2 regions of the Pseudoalteromonas undina genome follow, and region 1 is predicted to be linked to the other one. Evidence: riboswitches for the same ligand, from Rfam matches in the RefSeq annotation. Region 1 holds a riboswitch; the other holds the start of a gene.
The links. A riboswitch is a leader RNA that binds a small molecule or an ion and turns the genes downstream of it on or off. The one in region 1 is predicted to bind lysine.
Positions count from the first base shown of each region.

Region 1 (10,617 bases):
TGGTGCTCCCCTAAGCAATCAAGTGCTGTACATAAAGGTCCGTATAGGCTCATTGCTTGGTTTGCTGCGTTTGAATCTCGTAATAAACGCGCAGGAAAGTCTTGATTAGTAACCGCAGGGCGCAATAAGTGATTAATACCGCCGCTCATAATTACCTGCTGTTGGCCGTAGTTTAATTTGCGCTCAACCACCGGTGTGGCGTAGTGGCCGCATTCGCCTACAGCATAGCGACCTAGTTCCATCCACAGCTCTTTAACACCCGCATCGCGTTTAATCTTTGCAAGGGCTGCTATTAATGCATCCCAGCTTAAAGTCGGGTCATTAAGGGTGTAAGGAATACCTAAACCGCCACCTAAATCTAAAATATTCAGGTTTATATTTAAGTTATTAGCAAGGACTGTAAGTGGTGTAATCATTTGCGACCACAGTTCTGCAAGTTTGTCGCTGCTGAGCATGTTACCCCACTGAAAAATATGTAGGCCATCAAAGCTCAATGCTGTGTAGTCTTTAGTATTTAGCGATTGCCATTCATCGCAGCCAAGCCCAAATGGGGTAAGGCTGTCGCCACCTAGTGGGTTTTTATCACCCTCGGGCCAGCGTAATTGAACACGCAGCAAAACCTGTAACTGACACTGCTGGGCAGTCGCTTGTTCGTTTAACCAACGCACTTGATTAAGACTTTCTGCCACAAAGGTGCGTACGCCACGTGCAATAAAATGTTTAATTTGTTTTGGGCTTTTAGCAGGGCCCGTGTTGAGCACGCGCTCGCTGTTAATTCCTTGGGCAAGTACTTGCTCAAGTTCGCCTTTACTTGCAACATCAAAGTTAAAACCAGCGTTATCTAAACTTTGTATCACTTTAGATAGGGGATTGGCTTTAACCGCATACCAAAGCTTTACTTCGGTTTGCGCCACTAAGTGCGCAAGGTGCGCATCTAGTGAGTCGAGGTCGTAGACAAAAAAGGGCGTATCAAGTTGGCTTGCTAGCTTATCAATAGCGCTTTTAACGGGCGTGCTCAAAAAGGTCATTAACGTAAAACCTCTTCAAGCAATAATGACGCGTCACTTTGCTCGTCCCGGTATTTAACAATTAAGGCACACGACATACTCAAGCCTTGAGTACGGGCCCAGTCGTTTGACGCAGGGCGAGAGCCTGGGATCACAATCGCGTATTCAGGGATTGCTTCGCCTTTATCAAGCTGACGCTCATTAACGCAGTCATAAACAGGGATGGTTGCAGATAAGCGAACACCTGGAGCAAGTACCGCGCCTTTTTTAACTACCACGCCTTCAACAATCACACAGCCTGCACCAATGAATGCATCGTCTTCTATGACCACAGGGCTTGCGCCAATGGGCTCAAGTACCCCGCCTAATTGTACCGCGGCGCTCAAGTGAACATTTTTACCCACTTGCGCACATGAGCCAACCAATGCGTGGCTATCTACCATAGTCCCCTCGTCAATAAAGGCGCCAATATTTACGTACGCAGGTGGCATAATAATAGTGCCTTTGGCAACATGTGCACCACGGCGCACACTTGAACCACCTGGCACCATGCGAACGCCTGCTGTGGCTTCAAAGCATTGCGGCGCTAGATTATGTTTATCTACAAAGCCACCAGGAAACTCCATGTTAGTGCCGTTTTTAAATGCCTCTAAAATGCCTTGCTTTACTTCTACGTTAGCGTGCCATTGGCCGTTTTCGTCTTGTGTTGCTGCGCGAACTGCGCCCGTTTCTAAATTATTTAATAGTTCTAACCAGCTCATTATAAAAACCTGTATTTAATGCCAAGATAAAATGGTGTTGTTTGCCGATGAAATGTCATCTGTGTGTGTCAGCTCAAGGTGTGTTAAAGGTGGACGTAAATGCGGACTGCTAATACGCCCTTGTAAATGCATTAACACTTTGACTGGGATAGGGTTTGCTACTGAAAATAAGCTATTGATAGCGCTAGACCACTGGACAAAAAGATTAGGGTGTTGGCCGCTTAAACTGCGCTTTACAAACTCATGGGTTTGCACTGGCCATGCATTGGCTGCAACCGACACTAAACCTTTTGCACCTGCTTGGGCAAAATAAGGCATGAGGGCATCGTCACCACTAAAAATGGCTAGTTCAGGCGCTGCTTGTCGATAGGCTTCAAATTGAGAAATACAGCCACTGGCTTCTTTGAGTGCCCATAAATTTTTATGTTGTTTGAGGTTTTCAATGGTTGCAATGGGAATGCTAACCGCACTACGTCCTGGTACGTTATAAAGCATACAAGGATGAGAACTGGCATTGAGCAGGCTTTCAAACCAATGCGTTTGCCCCACTGCACCGGGTTTGGCGTACAAAGGCGAGCCAAGTAAAAAACCATGAATAGGCAGTTGGTTGCAGTAGTTAACCCATTCAAGCTGCTGCTTTAAGTTACTACCACCGACTGCGACCATAAGCGGGACGCTCGGCTGTAATTGGCAAACATGCTCTACGATGGCTTGCTGCTCTTTTAGGGTCAGGGCTAACCCTTCGCCAGTGCTACCAAGTAATAAAATGCCGTTGTTAGCGGCTTCTTGTTCGGCCACCAAGGTGTCTAAGGTTGCGTAATCAACTAGGCCATTTTGATCAAATGGGGTGATCAGCGCAGTCCATAAATGGAAATTGTTAATATTGAAGTTGTTGATCATCTCTCACGAACTTATAGGGCATTCGTCGAGTTATTGGCGGGTATTTAGGGTGCCTGACTCTTTGAATGTATTTATAATTCGAAGAGCGAATGGGCTTAAATAATAGGGCGCACGGCCTTATTATACTAAGACCAGAAGCTCTCCACCAAATATGTTATTGGTGACAGTCGCTAGGATTCAACCTAGTCGCCCGAAGTAATCTTTCACAAAAAAGTGTTACCTCTCGGCGTTAATTCCCCTCACGTATGCTCAATGGAGTTTGCGCTCCTAACATACGCTACCTGAATAACGCACCTCTTCCAGCCCTTTGCACTTGCTATTGAAAAATCAATCAGCAAATACAATGTAATAGGGTAAGTGTGGCGATTAAACCACTTTAGCCGTCTAGGTGTCAAGTGACTAAATACAGAATAGTTCATCGATAATAGCAACGGTTACGTATTGGCTGCTTTTCTCGTAAACTAGTTTCATGGTCGAAGTAAGGTATTAAGTAGATGGAAAAATTTAGCGATATTTATAAGCGTGCAGTGGAGCGAAAGGGCTCTGAAAAAATGCTTAAATTGTTACTCGCAAAACCTTTATCAACAAAGCAACTCGTCACATTAAGTGATGATGATTGGCTAGAAGAATTTACTCGGAAGGTTTTTCAAAGTGGCTTTTATTGGTCGGTGATCAACAGTAAGTGGGCCGGATTTAGAGAGGTTTTTTGGGACTTTAGTGTTGAAAAGCTATTGATGATGCCACCAGACATGTTAGAACAAAAAGCCAGTGACGAACGAATTGTGCGCAATTATAAAAAAGTAAAAACCATTACTGATAATGCGTATATGATCCATGAAGTTGCAGAGCAGCACGGCAGTTTTAGTCAGTTTATTGCTAACTGGCCAAGTGAAGATATTATTGGTTTGTGGGCGTATTTAAAAAAACATGGTGCAAGGCTGGGTGGTAATACTGGTCCTTATGCACTGCGTGCCTTGGGGAAAGATACTTTTTTACTTTCAAGAGATGTAGAAAGCTATTTGCGTGCCCATAAAATTATAGATGGCGGATTACAAACTAAAAAGTCACTAAGTGCGGCGCAGGCATTCTTTAATGAACTGCAGCAGCAAAGCGGCTTAAGCATGCAAGAGCTAAGCTTAATTGTCGCTTATGGTGTAGGCGACAATCGCGTAGGTATCAGCCAAAAACAATAGGATTAAACATGAAATTAGTGCCAAGGTATACCGATATTGGTGAGGGGTTTGCTATTAGCGATCATCCAGCCAAGGTGACAGCACCACAGTTATTGTTATGGAATGAGCCCTTAGCCGAACAATTTAATATACAAGTAAATGCTGATTCTCGAGCAAATATATTCAGTGGAAATGAACTTCAAGCAGTTTCTGCAGTTGCATTAGGGTATTCGGGTCATCAGTTTGGTCATTTTTCTCCACGCTTAGGAGACGGCCGAGCGCATTTACTTGGCGCGATCAGTGATGATAAAAACCAGCTTTGGGATTTGCAATTAAAAGGCGCTGGCGCTACGCCATTCTCGCGTGGTGGAGATGGGCGCTGTGCATTAGGTCCTGCTATTCGTGAGTACGTAATGAGCGAAGCAATGCATGCGCTTGGCATTCCTACTACGCGTTGTTTAGCCGTGGTTGGTAGTGGTGAAACTGTTTATCGTAACCCGCCTCAACCTGGCGCTATTGTAACGCGACTCGCGAGTAGTCATATTCGAGTTGGCTCGTTTCAATATTTAGCTACCCAAGGCGATTTGACCAGTCTAAAAAACTTAGCCGATTTAGCCATTCAAAGACATTACCCTGAAATTAACAGCACTGGCGCCCAGCGATACTTGGATTTTCTAGCCGCAGTGATAACCAATCAAGTTAACTTAGTCGTAAGTTGGATGAGGGTGGGGTTTATTCATGGGGTAATGAATACCGACAACACCTTAATTAGTGGTGAAACCATAGATTACGGTCCATGTGCTATGATGAACCAGTTTGATTTTGATACCGTGTTTAGCTCTATTGATAAGCAAGGGCGTTACGCATTTGGTAATCAGCCAAACATGGCGAGTTGGAACTGTGCTCGCTTAGCAGAGAGTCTAATGGCACTAATAAGTGACGACGATGAGCAAGCCGTAGCAATGCTGACACCTATCATTGCAGACTTTTCGACCCAATTTAATCAGCAATTTAGCGCTATGTGGGCACAAAAGTTAGGGCTAACAATAGCTGATGATAAAGATAATGAGCTGGTGGGGGAGTTACTAGGGCTATTAAAAGAACACCAGCTTGATTATACCAATACTTTTAATGCACTCACTGAGTCGTTAAATGGGCAAGCTGAAATACCATCAGCACTTACCTCTTGGGCACAGCAATGGCAAACACGAACTAATGAGCACAGCTATCAAGTGATGCGACAAGCCAATCCGAGTGTGATTCCACGTAACCATATTATTGAAGATATTATTACTCAGTACACTACGTATGGGGATAGTGAGCTACTCAGTCGTTTTAGCAAAGTGATGTCGAGCCCTTACACAAGCCATGCGCAGGCCACTGACTTTCAAACGCCGCCCGAAGATGATAAGAATTATCGTACTTTTTGCGGTACTTAAGTATGGTTTATTGCATTTTAAAATGAATATAAAAGGTCATTTTTTACCCCTGCGATGTTCATTCATAGAGCAATCTATGAACGAATGATACCATAACATCCATAAAGGCTAGTGATCGTATGGGGTTTAAAGCGATTGTTTGCTTTTTGAGCTAGTCTTTGTTCAGTAACATTTTTTATGGGCTAGTTTTATTATCCTAAGATATTGAAAAAATATATTTGCGTTAAGTATTGATTAACAAAGGCTCAGTTACTGTATAGGTAAGTTAGAAGAGCTAGCAATGCTTAGCTACATTTTTAGTTGTTAAAATGGGAAGAAAACAATGAAATTAAAATCACTTACAATTGCCATAGCGTTAGCTGCAACTAGCGCATCTACTTTTGCTGCCGAACAAGAAGGTTTTTACATTGGTGCGTTCGGTGATTACTACGATGCTTCGTGGAAAAACATGCGTGAGCAGGCTGGCCTTGACGTTAATGAGTCAACAGGTTGGGGTGCTGAATTAGGTTACCGCTTTAATGATTACTGGAGCGCACGTTTAGAATACGCAGACCTAGATTTTAATGCACATGACAAAGTACTTAACAACCGCAACGATATTGACGGCGAACGTTACGGTATCGATGCGCTTTACCACTTTGGCGGCGGCCCTTTTTACGGTTTATTCGGTCTGAAAGACATTGATGTTGTTGATGACAACACGTTTGTAAATGCAGGTGTAGGTTACCGACACTTTGTTACAGACAACTTCTTTGTAAATGCTGAAACCAGTGTTTACCAAGGTTTAGACAAAGGCTACACAGATGTTGGCGCAAAATTAGGTATTAACTACTTTTTCGGCCAAAAATCAGCGCCAGTAGCACCAGTTGAGCCTGCACCACAACCAGAGCCAGAAATTGTTCCAGTGCCGGTAACACTTGCTGATACTGATAAAGATAGCATTCCTGATGTAGATGACAAATGTGCTAACACACCGATGACAGATGCGGTTGATAGTGATGGTTGTACACTTTATGAAGATACTGAAGTAACAGTAAGCTTGTTAGTAACATTCCCTAACAATGACTCGTCAGTTTCACAGCAGTACTTAAATGATATTGACGAAGTAGCGTCTTTCTTAAAAGAGTACCCAGATACAACTGTACTTCTTGAAGGTCATACGTCTGCAGTAGGTAAAGCGTCTTACAATAAATGGTTATCTAAAAAACGTGCTGATGCAGTAGCTAAAAAGCTAATTGCTGATGGTATTGCAGAAGATCGCATTACAACAGCTGGCTTAGGCGAAGAACGCCTTAAAAATGAAGCGAATACGGCACAAGCACACGCTGAAAACCGTCGTGTTGAAGCACACGTAAAATCTATTAAACGTGTAAAAGTATTACGTTAATAGTCTCATTATTGAGTAAAAACCCAGCTTAGGCTGGGTTTTTTTATGGCTGCTTAATAGGTATTCATGGGAGTTGGTTTTACTTTGTTCACTATTCATATTATTAATAATCGGTATAACTAGTTGCCTAACTGGATGGATTTTAATCTATGTATAAAAGCTTTATAATCGAGCGTTAGAATACTATAAGTATTGGTTTATAGTGTGTTTTGTAAACACTACCGAATACTTTCACGTCACCAAGAGGGCAATACTGTGCTACAAGAATATCGTAAACACGTAGAAGAACGTGCCGCGTTAGGTATCGTACCAGCGCCATTAGATGCTCAGCAAACGGCTGATCTTATTGAGCTAATTAAAACTCCACCGGCAGGTGAAGAAGAATTCGTCCTAGAACTACTAATCAATCGTGTACCGCCGGGTGTCGATGATGCAGCCTATATTAAAGCTGGTTTTTTAGCGGCTGTTGCTAAAGGTGAAGCCGTTTCTCCACTTATCTCTAAAGAAAAAGCAGCTGAATTGCTAGGTACTATGCTTGGTGGCTACAATATCGCGCCAATGGTTGACCTACTTGATGACGAAGCGTTAGCGCCAATCGTAGTTAAGGGCCTTGCAAACACATTATTAATGTTTGATGCGTTTTACGATGTAGAAGAAAAAGCAAAAGCAGGTAATACATACGCCAAACAAATCATTGAGTCTTGGGCTGCCGCAGAATGGTTTACTAATAAGCCAGCTGTTGCTGAAAAGATCTCGGTTACTGTATTTAAAGTCACTGGTGAGACAAACACGGATGACTTATCACCCGCTCCAGATGCATGGTCACGTCCTGATATTCCACTTCACGCACTAGCGATGCTTAAAACAGAACGTGATGGTATTAATCCTGACAAAAACGGTGAAGTAGGTCCTGTCACTCAACTTGAAGAATTAAAAACTAAAGGCTTACCACTTGCTTACGTAGGTGATGTTGTTGGTACGGGATCTTCACGTAAATCTGCTACTAACTCTGTGCTTTGGTTTATGGGTGCTGATATCCCATTTGTCCCAAATAAGCGCGTAGGTGGTGTCTGTTTAGGTAACAAGATTGCGCCTATCTTTTTCAATACAATGGAAGACTCGGGTGCATTACCAATCGAATTAAATGTTGATGAATTCAACATGGGTGACCAAATCGACATTTACCCTTATGAAGGGGTTGTTAAACGTCACGGTACTGATGACGTGATCTCTACGTTCACACTTAAATCAGACGTCATTCTTGATGAGGTTCGTGCTGGTGGTCGTATTCCACTGATCATTGGTCGCGGTCTTACAGACAAAGCACGTACATCACTGGGTTTAGGTGCAACTGACGTATTTAAAGTACCAGCAGTTACTGAAGTGTCAGATAAAGGCTTTACGCTTGCGCAAAAAATGGTGGGTAAAGCATGTAATGTTGCCGGTATTCGCCCAGGCCAATACTGTGAACCAAAAATGACCACGGTTGGCTCGCAAGATACCACGGGTCCTATGACACGTGATGAGCTTAAAGACTTAGCCTGTTTAGGCTTCTCTGCAGATTTAACTATGCAGTCTTTCTGTCATACATCGGCTTACCCTAAACCAATTGACGTAAATACGCATCATACACTTCCTGATTTCATCATGAACCGTGGTGGTGTATCGCTTCGTCCTGGTGATGGTGTAATTCACTCATGGTTGAACCGTATGTTATTACCAGACACCGTAGGTACCGGTGGTGATTCACATACGCGTTTCCCATTAGGTATTTCATTCCCTGCAGGTTCAGGTGCGGTCGCATTTGCAGCAGCAACAGGTGTTATGCCACTTGATATGCCTGAATCGATTTTGGTTCGTTTTAAAGGTGAAATGCAGCCTGGTATCACGTTGCGTGACCTCGTTCATGCCATCCCTTACTACGGTATTAAAGAAGGGCTATTAACGGTTGAGAAGAAAGGTAAAATCAACGAGTTCTCTGGTCGTATACTAGAAATTGAAGGAGTTGAGCACTTAACTGTTGAGCAAGCATTTGAACTATCAGATGCATCAGCAGAGCGTTCAGCTGCAGGTTGTACCGTTAAGCTTTCTAAAGAGTCGATCAGCGAATACCTTGAGTCTAACATTGTTATGCTTAAGTGGATGATTTCTGAAGGCTACGGTGATGTACGTACAATCGAACGTCGTATTACAGCAATGCAAGAATGGCTAGCTAACCCAGAACTAATGGAAGCGGATAAAGATGCTGAGTACAAGCACGTACTTGAAATCGACTTAGCTGAGATTAAAGAGCCAGTACTTTGTGCGCCAAATGACCCTGATGATGCGCGTTTACTATCTGACGTGACAGGCGAGAAAATTGATGAGGTATTCATCGGTTCTTGTATGACTAACATTGGTCACTTCCGTGCCGCAGGTAAATTACTCGATGGTTTTACTGGTCGTATTCCAACACAGCTTTGGGTTGCACCGCCAACTAAGATGGACAAAGACCAGCTTACGGACGAAGGTTACTACGGTATCTTTGGTCGTGTTGGAGCACGTATTGAAACGCCTGGGTGTTCACTGTGTATGGGTAACCAAGCACGTGTTGCAGATAAAGCAACGGTTGTGTCTACCTCAACACGTAATTTCCCTAACCGTTTAGGTACAGGCGCAAACGTGTTCTTAGCTTCAGCAGAGCTGGCAGCAGTAGCGGCAATTTTAGGTAAATTACCTACTCCGGCTGAGTACCAAGAATATGCAGCGAAAATCAATGCAACGGCAGCAGATACCTACCGTTACTTGAACTTCCACCGTATGCCTCAATACACTAAAAAAGCAGACAACGTAATTATTCAGCAAGCTGTATAATTAATAGAGTTTGAATGAAAAGCCCGCTTCGGCGGGTTTTTTGTCGTTTGAATTTAATTTGGATTATTCATGCTTTAATAATCTTATATTGAATTAAATTTAAGTATTATTTACTTTTTAGTTGAATAATAAAGCAAAAAATCCTCGCTATATGCATTAAAATCCCTGCCAATATTATCATTATTATAAGCAGGATTTTATGACCGCATTAAACAACCAGAATTTACTGCAACTTCGTTTTATTAACCAAGCCAACATTGATTTGGTTAAGCCTTCTTTTGATAACTTACCTGCAAACCCATATGCAGATGGTGCGTTTCGCAAACGCCGTTATTCAGTAGTTAAACTACAAAATGGTGAGCTTAATCTTCAAGCGACTAAAGCGTTTGTGCAAGACGATTCAATTAATACCTTTCAAGGTAATGTTGAACGTACTTACGAAAATTTAGAGCAAAGCTTGCTTGAGTCTGAGGGTATGAAAAGTATTGTTAGCGAATTTTGTGCGATTACCGGTATTGATGCAGAGCGTGATATTGAAATTCACCAATTTAGAATGCTTGCCATTGATAGCGACACGCCAGCAGCCCCAGAAGGTGTGCATCAAGACGGGTTTGATCATGTGTGTGTATGTGGTGTTTCTCATGAGAATTTAGAAGGTGGTGAGCTATTGGTTTATGAAAACCAACAAGCAGAACCTTGTTTTAAAATGGAAATAAAAGACGGCATGTTTGCACTAATTAATGACCGTCAGGTATGGCATAACGCCACGCCAATGAACAAAATTGATGCTAATAAACCAGGTTATCTGGATTGTTTTGTACTAACTGCTTAAGAGAAATAAAATGAATTTAATGCAATTGCGCGCGCAATTTCCTGCTTTAATGCAAACGGTTGATGGCAAGTCACCGGTATTTTTAGATGGGCCAGGTGGCTCACAAGTACCCCAGCCGGTACTCAGTGCCATGACCGCTTATTTAGGGCATTACAATTCAAACTTGGGCGGTGCGTTTTTCTCAAGTGACAAAACGGTTGAGCTAATGGCTAATGCGCGTCAAGCGGCGGCTGATTTGTTAAATGCCCCTAGTGCACAAAATATTG
Region 1 is NZ_AHCF03000002.1:66,182-76,798, forward strand. Features, by position in the region: gene PUND_RS00955 (PLP-dependent decarboxylase) at 1-1,028, opposite strand, end outside; gene PUND_RS00960 (2,3,4,5-tetrahydropyridine-2,6-dicarboxylate N-succinyltransferase) at 1,028-1,768, opposite strand; gene dapA (4-hydroxy-tetrahydrodipicolinate synthase) at 1,784-2,668, opposite strand; lysine riboswitch at 2,796-2,975, opposite strand; gene PUND_RS00970 (DNA-3-methyladenine glycosylase I) at 3,163-3,861, shown strand; gene PUND_RS00975 (protein adenylyltransferase SelO) at 3,870-5,279, shown strand; gene PUND_RS00980 (OmpA family protein) at 5,602-6,666, shown strand; gene acnB (bifunctional aconitate hydratase 2/2-methylisocitrate dehydratase) at 6,922-9,519, shown strand; gene PUND_RS00990 (2OG-Fe dioxygenase family protein) at 9,719-10,351, shown strand; gene PUND_RS00995 (cysteine desulfurase-like protein) at 10,362-10,617, shown strand, end outside.

Region 2 (10,617 bases), on a different contig from region 1:
AGCATGGGTTCTATATATTCATCAAATGCTTCTATCACGGCTTTATAGCGCTTTTGCAGCGATTGCACCGCGTTATTTGATTTGGCTTGCTCAACAATATTTAAAATGGCGTTTTCGTTATGTAAAAACAGCTTAATTATTTTACGAACCCGATCATCCATAATGCGGCTAAAGCGACGTAAATCATCAAAATCTTCCATTTCACCGGCATTAGATAGCCGGTTACCTAAGCGAGCTAAATCATCAACCAATACACTAATTTCTTGTGCTAAGCCTAAATGTTCTTCTTGAAGTAAAAAGGTAGCAAAGTCCGCAATGGCACGGTTAATTTCTAGTTGTGACGATTTAGCCAAGGGAATAATAATTTCTTGATTTAATAACCGATTGGTTTCTTTATAAATACGCTCATTATTCCACGTCGGTTGCTTTTGTTTTATGGCATTTTGTAAATCTTTAATACTAAAGTCGGCCATTTTAAAGCGTTTAAATAATAGCTCTAATACACCCCAATGCTCAGTGAGGGTATTAAGTAGCTTTTTAGCTGGGATCATAAGGCGTTACAACATCCTAGTATTCGTTATTTTATATTTCTTGAACTTATATGGTATTCGTTTTTGCGACGATTTAATAATAGTTTTTACACTCGCTTAGTGATAGTATCCGCGCCGAATATAGGCACATAGAGTGTGTACCTCTATTTTTTACATGGTTTCAATTTTTACTTAAACCCGAAGGTTGTTTAATATCATGGTTTCCTCGATTATCCTGACGCTGATAGCGATTGCATTCTTGCTTATCGTTATTGAGGATGTGATTCACGTAAACAAAGCCAAAACGACATTATTTTTTGGTACACTTTGTTGGATTATCTCCTTTATTTTTCCTCTTAATGGGCAAAGCCCTGAAACGATTCAAACCCTCCTTGACCACAATATTTTAGAAATTGCTTCCTTATGGTTGTTTTTAATGGCCGCAATGACCTTTGTTGCCTATTTAAACTCCAAAGGACTCATCGAAAATGTTGTGAACCGGATTATGCCAACCAGCATTAGTGAGCGAAAGCTGATGTTTTTGGTGGGGAGTTTTGCGTTTCTATTTTCATCTATTTCCGACAACGTAACAGCTACACTGATCTCCTTGGCAGTGATTATGTCATTAAAGCTTGAAGCCAAAAAACTAGTTAAGTACGCCACCTTAATTGTATTTGCAGTGAACTCCGGCGGTGTTTCACTTATAACGGGTGATGTAACCACGTTAATGATTTTCCTTGATGGTAAAGTCACCATTAGTCACTTATTATTGTTAATTGTGCCTGCATTATTAAGCGTATTATTACTGGCTACCTTGTTATCAATTGGTATGAACAAGCAGTTAGAGTTTAAAAAGACTAAATTTAAACGCATAGAAAAAACCGACATTACTATTGCCGTTATTTTCTTCACTACCGTTATTTCTACCCTCACTTTAAGTGTTTTATATAGTGTGCCGCCATTACTTACCTTTTTACTCGGCCTGTCTATTATGTTTTTAGTCGCGCAATTTTTAATGCGCAAAAAAGACATCAACAAAGATATGATCGATTTTATACGTGACATAGAGTACGACACCTTATTGTTTTTCGTGGGTGTGTTACTACTTGTTGGTGCATTAAAAGAAGTTGGGGTACTGAGCCAATTTACAAATCTGTATACAGTGATGGCGCCAGAGTACGCTAACTACTTAATGGGTATTTTATCCGCCGGTGTTGATAACGTGCCACTAACGGCTGCGTTACTAAAAGCCGATATTGTAATGAGTCAACAGCATTGGTTGTCGTTTACGTATGCAACCGGTGTGGGTGGTTCAATGCTGATCATTGGTTCGGCGGCTGGTATTATTGCTATGAGTAAGGTTAAAGAACTTACTTTTGCAAGTTACCTTCGTTTGTCGTTGTATTTGTTAGTGTGCTACACCTTTGGTTATGCTGGCTCTTACTTTATGGGTAGTTTTATTTGATTTTATAATAAAACGACTTGACAGCTAGACGTCTAAACGATAACTTTCAAAGCCGCACTCTTAGTGCGGTTTTGTTTTATTAGCCATTGGTTAATAATACATTCAGAAGAGGTGCGATACTTAGGTACTTAATGCGAGGCAACGACAGCCTACGACCATTAAGGAGGGAAGTACTCGCCGAGGAAAATAATGGGTCGTTACCATTGTTTTTCGGTTTATGGGGCTGAATCCTCAAAACTGTCACCAATTTAGGTGGAGAGCTTCTGGCAGTAGATTTTTCTTATCTTTATTTCCTGCCAAGTTCTTCTTGTTTTATTGCGGTTTGGATGCCGCGAAAGGAGACGAAATGACTACCCAATCAGTGCCACAAGGTTTACAGAGCAAAAAATCAGATTACATTGTTGCCAAATTTGGTGGCACCAGCGTGGCTAATTTTGAGGCCATGAGCCGTTGTAGCGAAATCATTGTAAACGATAACAGCGTTCGAATTGTTGCAGTGAGCGCCAGTGCCGGTGTAACTAATCACTTGGTGGCACTTTGCAAAGCCGATATTGATGCCGCAGAGCGTCAACAGCATATTGATGGTGTACTTGCGATTCAGCAGGCAATTTTAACTGATCTGACCCTAGATAATGATTTAGCGCTTGGTTTTAATAACACCTTTGATGAGTTTCAAACTCTGGCACATCAAATACTAACAACAGAGCAGCAACACGATGAGCTACTTAGCTTTGGCGAGCGTTTATCGTCGTATTTATTTACTCAAGTATTACGCTTAAAAGGCTTAAATTCGCAGCGTTTTGATGTTCGCCAGGTGCTTAAAACCGATAGCCAATTTGGTAAAGCTACGCCTAATGTAGCCGCCACAGCGCTTGCAGCTAAAGAGCATTTAATTCCTTTATTAGAGAGCACGGTTATTGTTACTCAGGGCTTTATTGGCAGCGATGAAAACAATGTAACCACCACACTGGGTCGCGGTGGCTCTGATTACAGTGCCGCCTTGTTAGCTGAAGCAATTAACGCTAAGAGTGTGCATATTTGGACCGACGTAGTTGGTATTTTTAGCACCGATCCGCGTTTGTGTGTAAAAGCCACACCTATTGCGCGTTTAAGCTTTGATGAAGCGGCAGAAATGGCCACTTTTGGCGCTAAAGTGCTGCATCCGGCTACAATTTTGCCAGCCAGTCGTAGCCATATAAATGTGTTTGTTGGCTCAAGCACAGAGCCAGAGCGTGGTGGCACCTGGATTGAACGTGAAAAATCGCAGCTACCTGGTATTCGTGCGGTCACGCAACGTAAAAACCAAATATTATTAACCCTTAAAAGCCCAGAAATGCTGTTAGCGAGTGGTTTTTTAGCGCGTATTTTTACTATTTTAAGTGAATGTAATATTTCGGTAGATTTGGTTACCACCTCTGAAATTAGTGTAGCTATTACCCTTGATAATGCGCCTAATGCATCACGCCCAGAGCTAGATCAAGAGTGCTTAGATAAACTTGCTGAGTTTTGCCATGTATCGGTTGAGAACAATTTAACCCTAGTAGCACTTATTGGGTCTGAAATTGTATTGCGTCAACACGAAATGAATTTAATGCAGGTGTTGAGCGAATTTAACATTCGTCTTATTTGCCATGGTGCGAGTAAACATAACCTGTGCTTTTTAGTTGAGCAAAGTGAATCTGATGCTGTGGTTCAAGCTATTCATAGCCGACTACTTGAAGGCGAGCTTGCTGCTTAACGCTGCAAATGAGATAAATGAGCACTGCCAGTCGGTGCTTTTTTTTGCCACAACGCTTATATCAAACTGCTCGTTTACATCATTTGTTAATGTGGTGCTGGTTGCACTTAGTTGCCTGTTGCCAAGCTCACAAAATACATTAGGGCTTAATAGCTGGGCAATAGGGCGGCTGGTTGCTTTTGCTAATGCCTCTTTTAATGTCCAAAGTCTGAAAAATGTCGCCGCTTTAGCAGCTGTGCACGGTTGCTTAGTTATAAGAGCCACTTCTGCAGCATCATAAAAGTGCTTTGCGAGTTTTTCAAATGGTCGTTTTAAACTGATTTTTTCAATATCAAAACCAAATAGCGAATTATCAATATTTAGGGCCACGCCTACCAAACCATGAGAGTGTGACACACAGCAACTATACACCTGATTGTTATTTATATTTAGCTCAAGCTTACAGGTTTGTTGATTAAATTCAGAGCTGATTTTATCAAGCGTTATATTACTGCTGCTAGGTAATACACTTTTGACTAAATATTTTAGTAACAGCCGCGTTGCTACATATTCTTGCTTTGCTTGAGGCGTTTTACGACGCGCGATGACACTTAATTCAAACGGGCTTAAAAACTGTGTAAGTGTTAGCTCATCAACCTGCAATTGGCTGGCATCAAATAATAAAATGGTGTGGTTATTATTCTCAGCAAGCGGGGTGTGTAATAACTGATTGTCGAAGTAAGCTGAACTCATTATTGCTCGTTAAAAGTGAATACCGATTACATAGTTATCGTTATAAGCTGGATAGTTTGTGAGCGGTTGTTTGCTGTTATGCGCGCTAAGTACATTTTTATTACTCAGTCGCCCTTAAATATGGTTTAATTCACATTCGATAAAATAATAACAGATTTGTAGGTGTATGACACAAGTGCGTGATGGTTTTCAAAGTCGACTTGGTTTTGTATTGGCAGCAGCCGGTGCTGCGGTAGGTTTAGGCAATATATGGGGTTTTCCTACACAGGCTGCTAACCATGGTGGCGGCGCATTTTTATTGGTGTACTTTATTGTTATTTTTTTGCTAGCGCTTCCCGCGTTATACACCGAGCTGTATTTAGGCTACAAAGCCCAAGCTAATCCGGTTAAAGCCTTAGGCCAAGCATGGCAAGACCATGCGCCTAAAGTTGGCGCTGCTGCAGGTTATATAGGCTTAGCTGGCGCAATTGTCATGTTAAGCTTTTATTCAATAGTGGCAGGTTGGATGCTTTCTTACGCCATAGAGCCTATAACCACCTTTCTAGGCTTACAGAGCTTAAGTGAGTTTTTACATAGCGACTCTATGCTACGTAATTTTATATTTACGCCACTGATGCTTATTTTAACCGCCAGCATTATTTTAAAAGGTGTTAAATCAGGAATTGAAACCTGGTCGCGCCGTTTAATGCCATTATTACTTGTTTTACTCGTTGGCCTAATTGCTTACATTGCTACCTTAGAGGGTGCCAGCGAAGGGTTTGCGGCCTATTTAGTGCCTGACTTTAGTAAAATACTCGACCCCGATTTAATTATTGCCGCAATGGGGCAAGCGTTTTTCTCATTATCACTGGGTGTGGGCTGTATGATGATTTATGGCTCTTATTTAAAGCCCGGTGCTAACTTACCAAAATTGACTGCAAGTGTTGCGTTACTCGACACCAGCGTGGCATTTTTAGCTGGACTATTAATTATACCGGCTATATATGTGGCGCAGTTCAATGGCGTTGAAGTATTTAGCAACGGCAAGCTAATTGGTGAAGGGCAGCTTATTTTTGCCATATTACCTGAGTTATTTGGCACCATGGGTGAAATTGGTTTATTGGTTGGCTTACTATTTTTTGTATTGATGTCGATTGCTTCAGTTACATCAACCATTTCATCGACTGAAATTCCTGTGGCTTTTTTAGTAGAAAACCACAGTGTTGATAGAACCAAAGCTACATGGGCCGTTAGCGCCATTGTATTTGTTTGTGCCAGTACTATTATTGTTAATTTTGATTGGCTATTTGGTTTGGTTATTATGGTATTTACCCAATACCAACTCCCGTTGATGGGACTGTTTTATTTTATTACAGTGGGCTGGTTATGGCAGCGTGGTAATAAGCTTCATCAAGCAAGTTCTGGTGCACATTATTGGTTTGCTCAGTACATTCGTTTTGTCTGCCCAGTGCTAATGACCTTAGTATTTGCAAACGTTGCGTTTGGCTAGAATACAACAACAACTCATGTGTTTTTGATAACAAAAAAAGCGAACACTATATTTTGCTCGCTTTTTTGCTTTTTTGTTTTTTGATTTGGAGCGCTATAGCACTTCGTTTGTTAAGCTATTTCCTTGAGTAACCTCAAATGCATTTTGTAAGGTGATATTGGCAATTTCTGTAAGCGCTTCTTGAGTAAAAAAGCCTTGATGGCCGGTGATCAATACATTTTTAAAGCTCACCAAGCGAGAGAAAATATCGTCTTGGTTTATATCGTCACTGTGGTTTTTAAAAAACAGCTCTGATTCTTGCTCGTACACATCAAGCCCTAAATAACCTAGTTTTTGTGATTTAAGTGCCTTAATACAAGCTTTACTATTAACCAATGCACCGCGCGAGGTGTTTATTAGCATAACTCCTGTTTTCATCGCTGCAAATGCGTCATCGTCTATTAAATGATGGGTGTGCTCGTTTAACGGGCAATGCAAAGAAATGATATCGCTTTGTGTAAGCAGGGTGTTTAAATCAGTAATTGTGTAATTACCAGCTTGTGCATTAGGATCGCATACTAAAATGTGAGCGCCAAAACCGGTTAATATATTACACAATGCTTGGCCAATTTTACCGCAGCCAATAATACCCACCGTTTTATTATGCAAGTTAAAGCCAAGTAAGCCGTTTAAGTCAAAATTGTCTTCACGTACGCGGTTATAAGCTTTATGGGTTTTACGGCTAAGCGTAAGCATAAGTGCAATACAATGCTCTGCGACTGCCTCAGGGCTGTAAGCCGGAACGCGCAGAACACGCATGCCATGCTGTTTAGCAGCGGCTAAATCTACATTATTAAAACCCGCACAGCGCAGTAAAATGGTGTTAACCCCAAATATAGCCAGTTGATCAATAACCGCTTTATCTACCGAATCGTTTACAAATACGCATACAGTATCAAATTCTTTAGCTAAAACCGCAGTGTGCATCGATAAACTTTGCTCAAAATAGGTAATAGCGATGTTAGAAAAGCCAGTTAAGCTTTGTTCGAAAAAAGGCCGCTCGTATTTTTGAGCACTAAAAAAAGCAATCTTCATTTATTACTATCCAACTAATCTAGTTACATCAACCATAAACCATTTTTATTATACATGCCTTATCACTTTAATATTGCTGTGGTATTAAAGCGACTATTTGCTGTTTTTATAATCGGTGTTGCCTCTAAACTACTTCTAATTACACTATGAAGTGACTCCGGTTTAGTGCGCGGCGCATAACGTGCAATTAGTTGTCCTTGGGCATTAACTAAAAACTTAGTAAAGTTCCACTTTATTGCACGGTTTTGTGCAATTCCACGCGTATGTGATTTTAAATAACTAAACAAGGGGTGCGTATCGGGGCCATTCACCATAACCTTATCAAATACTTCAAAATTAATTGCAAAGTGTTTTTGATAGTAGTCTTTTATTGCCATACCCTCTAATGGTTCGTTTTTATCAAACTGATTACATGGAAAAGCCAGAATAGTAAACCCATCGCTTTTGTATTGTTGGTATAGCCTTTCAAGCGCACATAATTGCGCCGAAAAATGACATTTGCTTGCTGTATTTACAATAAGAACCGTTTTTCCTTTTAACTGGCTCAAAGGAAAATCACTGTTATTACAAAGTGGTGCGTTAAATTGATAAATGCTATCCATAGATTACCTACCTAATTTCCTTATGCGGGAAATTTTAAAAGACTTTCATTCGCTTTTTTAGCGGCCGATTGACATAATCGAGCTTATGTTTCTAAGTTATCAGTTAAATAGGTCATTTTTATGTCAGTTAAAATTGCATTTATAGGTTTAGGCGTAATGGGTTACCCAATGGCAGGGCATCTAGCAAAAGCGGGGCACAGCGTATGTGTTTATAACCGCACAGCAGCTAAAGCACAAAAATGGGTTGAAGATTTTAACGGCAGCTTTGCACCTACTCCGCGTGAGGCAGCAAGCGGTGCCGATATGGTATTTATGTGTGTAGGTAATGACGACGATTTACGTTCAGTAGTATACGGCAATGACGGTGTGCTAGCAGGCATGCACGAAAACACAATTTTAATCGACCACACAACTACCTCAGCAGAAGTGGCACGTGAAGTTGCGGCAAAAGCGGCTTTACAGCATATCGACTTTATTGATGCGCCGGTATCGGGCGGTCAAGCTGGCGCTGAAAATGGGGTGTTAACCGTAATGGCGGGTGGTAACGAAGCGGTATTTGCTAAAGCACAACCTATCATGGCGGCATTTAGCCGTTTTAGTCAGCTTTTAGGCGAAGCGGGCTCAGGGCAATTATGTAAAATGGTTAACCAAATTTGTATTGCTGGTGTAGTGCAAGGGTTAGCTGAGGGCTTACATTTTGCTAAACAAGCAGGGCTTGATGGCGAAAAAGTAATAGAAACCATTTCTAAAGGCGCAGCTGGTTCGTGGCAAATGGAAAACCGCTACAAAACAATGTGGGCAGGCGAGTACGAGTTTGGTTTTGCTGTAGATTGGATGCGTAAAGATTTAGGCATTGCCCTTGATGAAGCTAAAAATAATGGTGCAACGCTGCCAATGACTGCAACGGTTGATCAATATTACGCTGATGTGCAGGCTCTTGGTGGCGGCAGGTACGATACCTCAAGCTTATTAGCGCGTATTGAAGCACTACATAAAAAGTAATGTAATTGGTAAAAGTAAACTGTTCACAAAGAGGCTAAGAGGCGCTGCGCTTTTAGAGAAAGTGATACACATAAAAAATGAATGTTGGTTTTATGTTTTCTCATTTACCTCTCTTGTTGGGATAGTTTTTTGGTTTTTTACCTAGTAACAAAAAACGCGACCCTTTTTGCTAAAGGGTCGCGTTTTTCATGGGTTATATACACTAAAGCAAATTACATGCTTTGCGCGTAATTGTATAAGGCTTTTAAAATTGTAAGATTTTTTTCGCTGTCATCATGCTCGTGCGCTAGGTTTTCAAGGGTGATCATAAAATCTTGTGCGCTGATTGATGGCTGATCTTCGCCATGCATTAACTTGCTTTGACAATATTGACGCCATTGATCAAGCTCTTGTTGGTTTAGCGTTTGTGGCCAGTTACGGGCGCGGTATCTAAACAACAAAGTATTAAATTTAGGATCTTCAAATTCAAGCTTTAAACTTGCCAAGTCTTCAGGTTTTGCATCACGAATAATCGCAAATTTAGCTTTATCAGCATGGCTAGTAAAGCCATCATATAATAAGTAATCCACGTTCGTGGTCGCGCTGTAATCGCCTTGCTCATTAAATACCTCAGTGACTTTATCACGTAGCTCGGTATTGGCTTTTAAAATGGCTAAATTAGTCAAGCATTGCTCTCGGTCAATACCCAAGCGAGCAGCGTTTTCAGGCAGTAGCGTTTTAGCTGGCGCTAAAATAGGGCACTTATTTAAATGCACTAATTTTAAACCTACGGGTAAATCACCTTCCGCTAAATCTATACGTTTGGTGTATAAGCGTTTACGTAATTCTTCCACATTTAAATCAAGTAATACCTGCGGGTTTTGGGTTAAATCAAAACAAATAACTGCGTTTTTATTTACCGGGTGAAAACTCATTGGTGCCACCCAGGTAGTACAGCCTTGGGTAGCTGTAATACGAGACGAGGTGTGCACTAATGGGGTCATATTAAACACATCAACCATTTCAGCGAGTGCTTTTTTACCACGCAAGCTAAAAAAGAATTGGTATAGCTTAGGTTGCTTCTCTTTAATTAGTTTTGCCAAGGCAATGGTGGCCGTTACATCACTTAATGCGTCGTGCGCAGCGGCATGTTCAATACCATTAGCAACAGTTAAATGCTCAAGCTTAAAGCTAGGGCTGCCATCTTCTTTTAATGGCCACTCAATGCCCTCAGGGCGCAGTGCATAGCAGGCACGCACTAAATCTATAATATCCCAACGGCTGTTATTGTTTTTATATTCACGCTCGTACGGGTCGTAAAAGTTACGATAAAAGCTATATCGGCTTACTTCATCATCAAAGCGAATACTGTTATAACCAGCCACACAGGTATTGGGTACGCTAAATTCTGCATGAATTTTAGCAATAAATTCAGCCTCTACTAAGCCTTTTTGCATCGCCACTTGTGGGGTAATACCGGTAATTAAACACGCTTCAGGATGAGGTAAGTAATCAGCCTGTGGTTTACAGTACTCAATAAGCGGCTCGCCAATAATATTTAAATCAAGATCGGTGCGCACACCGGCAAACTGACTCGGCTTATCCTTTTGCGGGCTTGCTCCCCAAGTTTCGTAGTCGTGCCAATAGATTGTAGCTTGGTTTTCGTAGTATGTTGGTTCGCTCATTCTTTCTTTAAGCCCTATATATTCGTGGGTTTTATTTGCTTTTGTTATTTATTGTCTATTTTAGAAAGCACTTTAATATTTGCATGGTGTGTATAAATTCGCGTATAAATTTTTTGCTAACTGTGTATAAAAAATTAAATGGCAATTAGTTAAACGAAAATAAGAAAGCTGCTAGGCAAAAATCAAACACCGTGTGTATTATCGCATAGAGATAGTTTAAGTGTAAGGGTATCTGCTAAGGGGACTATCACTTAGCACTACCGTTGTCGTGTAGATGGTAAACAGGTAATTATTACGCTAGGGCGTTATCCGAGGCTTAGC
Region 2 is NZ_AHCF03000003.1:1,076,511-1,087,127, forward strand. Features, by position in the region: gene PUND_RS08650 (hypothetical protein) at 1-551, opposite strand, end outside; gene nhaD (sodium:proton antiporter NhaD) at 748-1,995, shown strand; lysine riboswitch at 2,094-2,266, shown strand; gene lysC (lysine-sensitive aspartokinase 3) at 2,342-3,733, shown strand; gene PUND_RS08665 (4'-phosphopantetheinyl transferase family protein) at 3,707-4,465, opposite strand; gene PUND_RS08670 (sodium-dependent transporter) at 4,632-5,954, shown strand; gene PUND_RS08675 (2-hydroxyacid dehydrogenase) at 6,048-7,028, opposite strand; gene PUND_RS08680 (glutathione peroxidase) at 7,091-7,630, opposite strand; gene PUND_RS08685 (NAD(P)-dependent oxidoreductase) at 7,751-8,632, shown strand; gene sbcB (exodeoxyribonuclease I) at 8,845-10,296, opposite strand.
Region 2: linked by a shared signal. The riboswitch ahead of lysC (lysine-sensitive aspartokinase 3) and the one ahead of dapA (4-hydroxy-tetrahydrodipicolinate synthase) in region 1 are both predicted to bind lysine.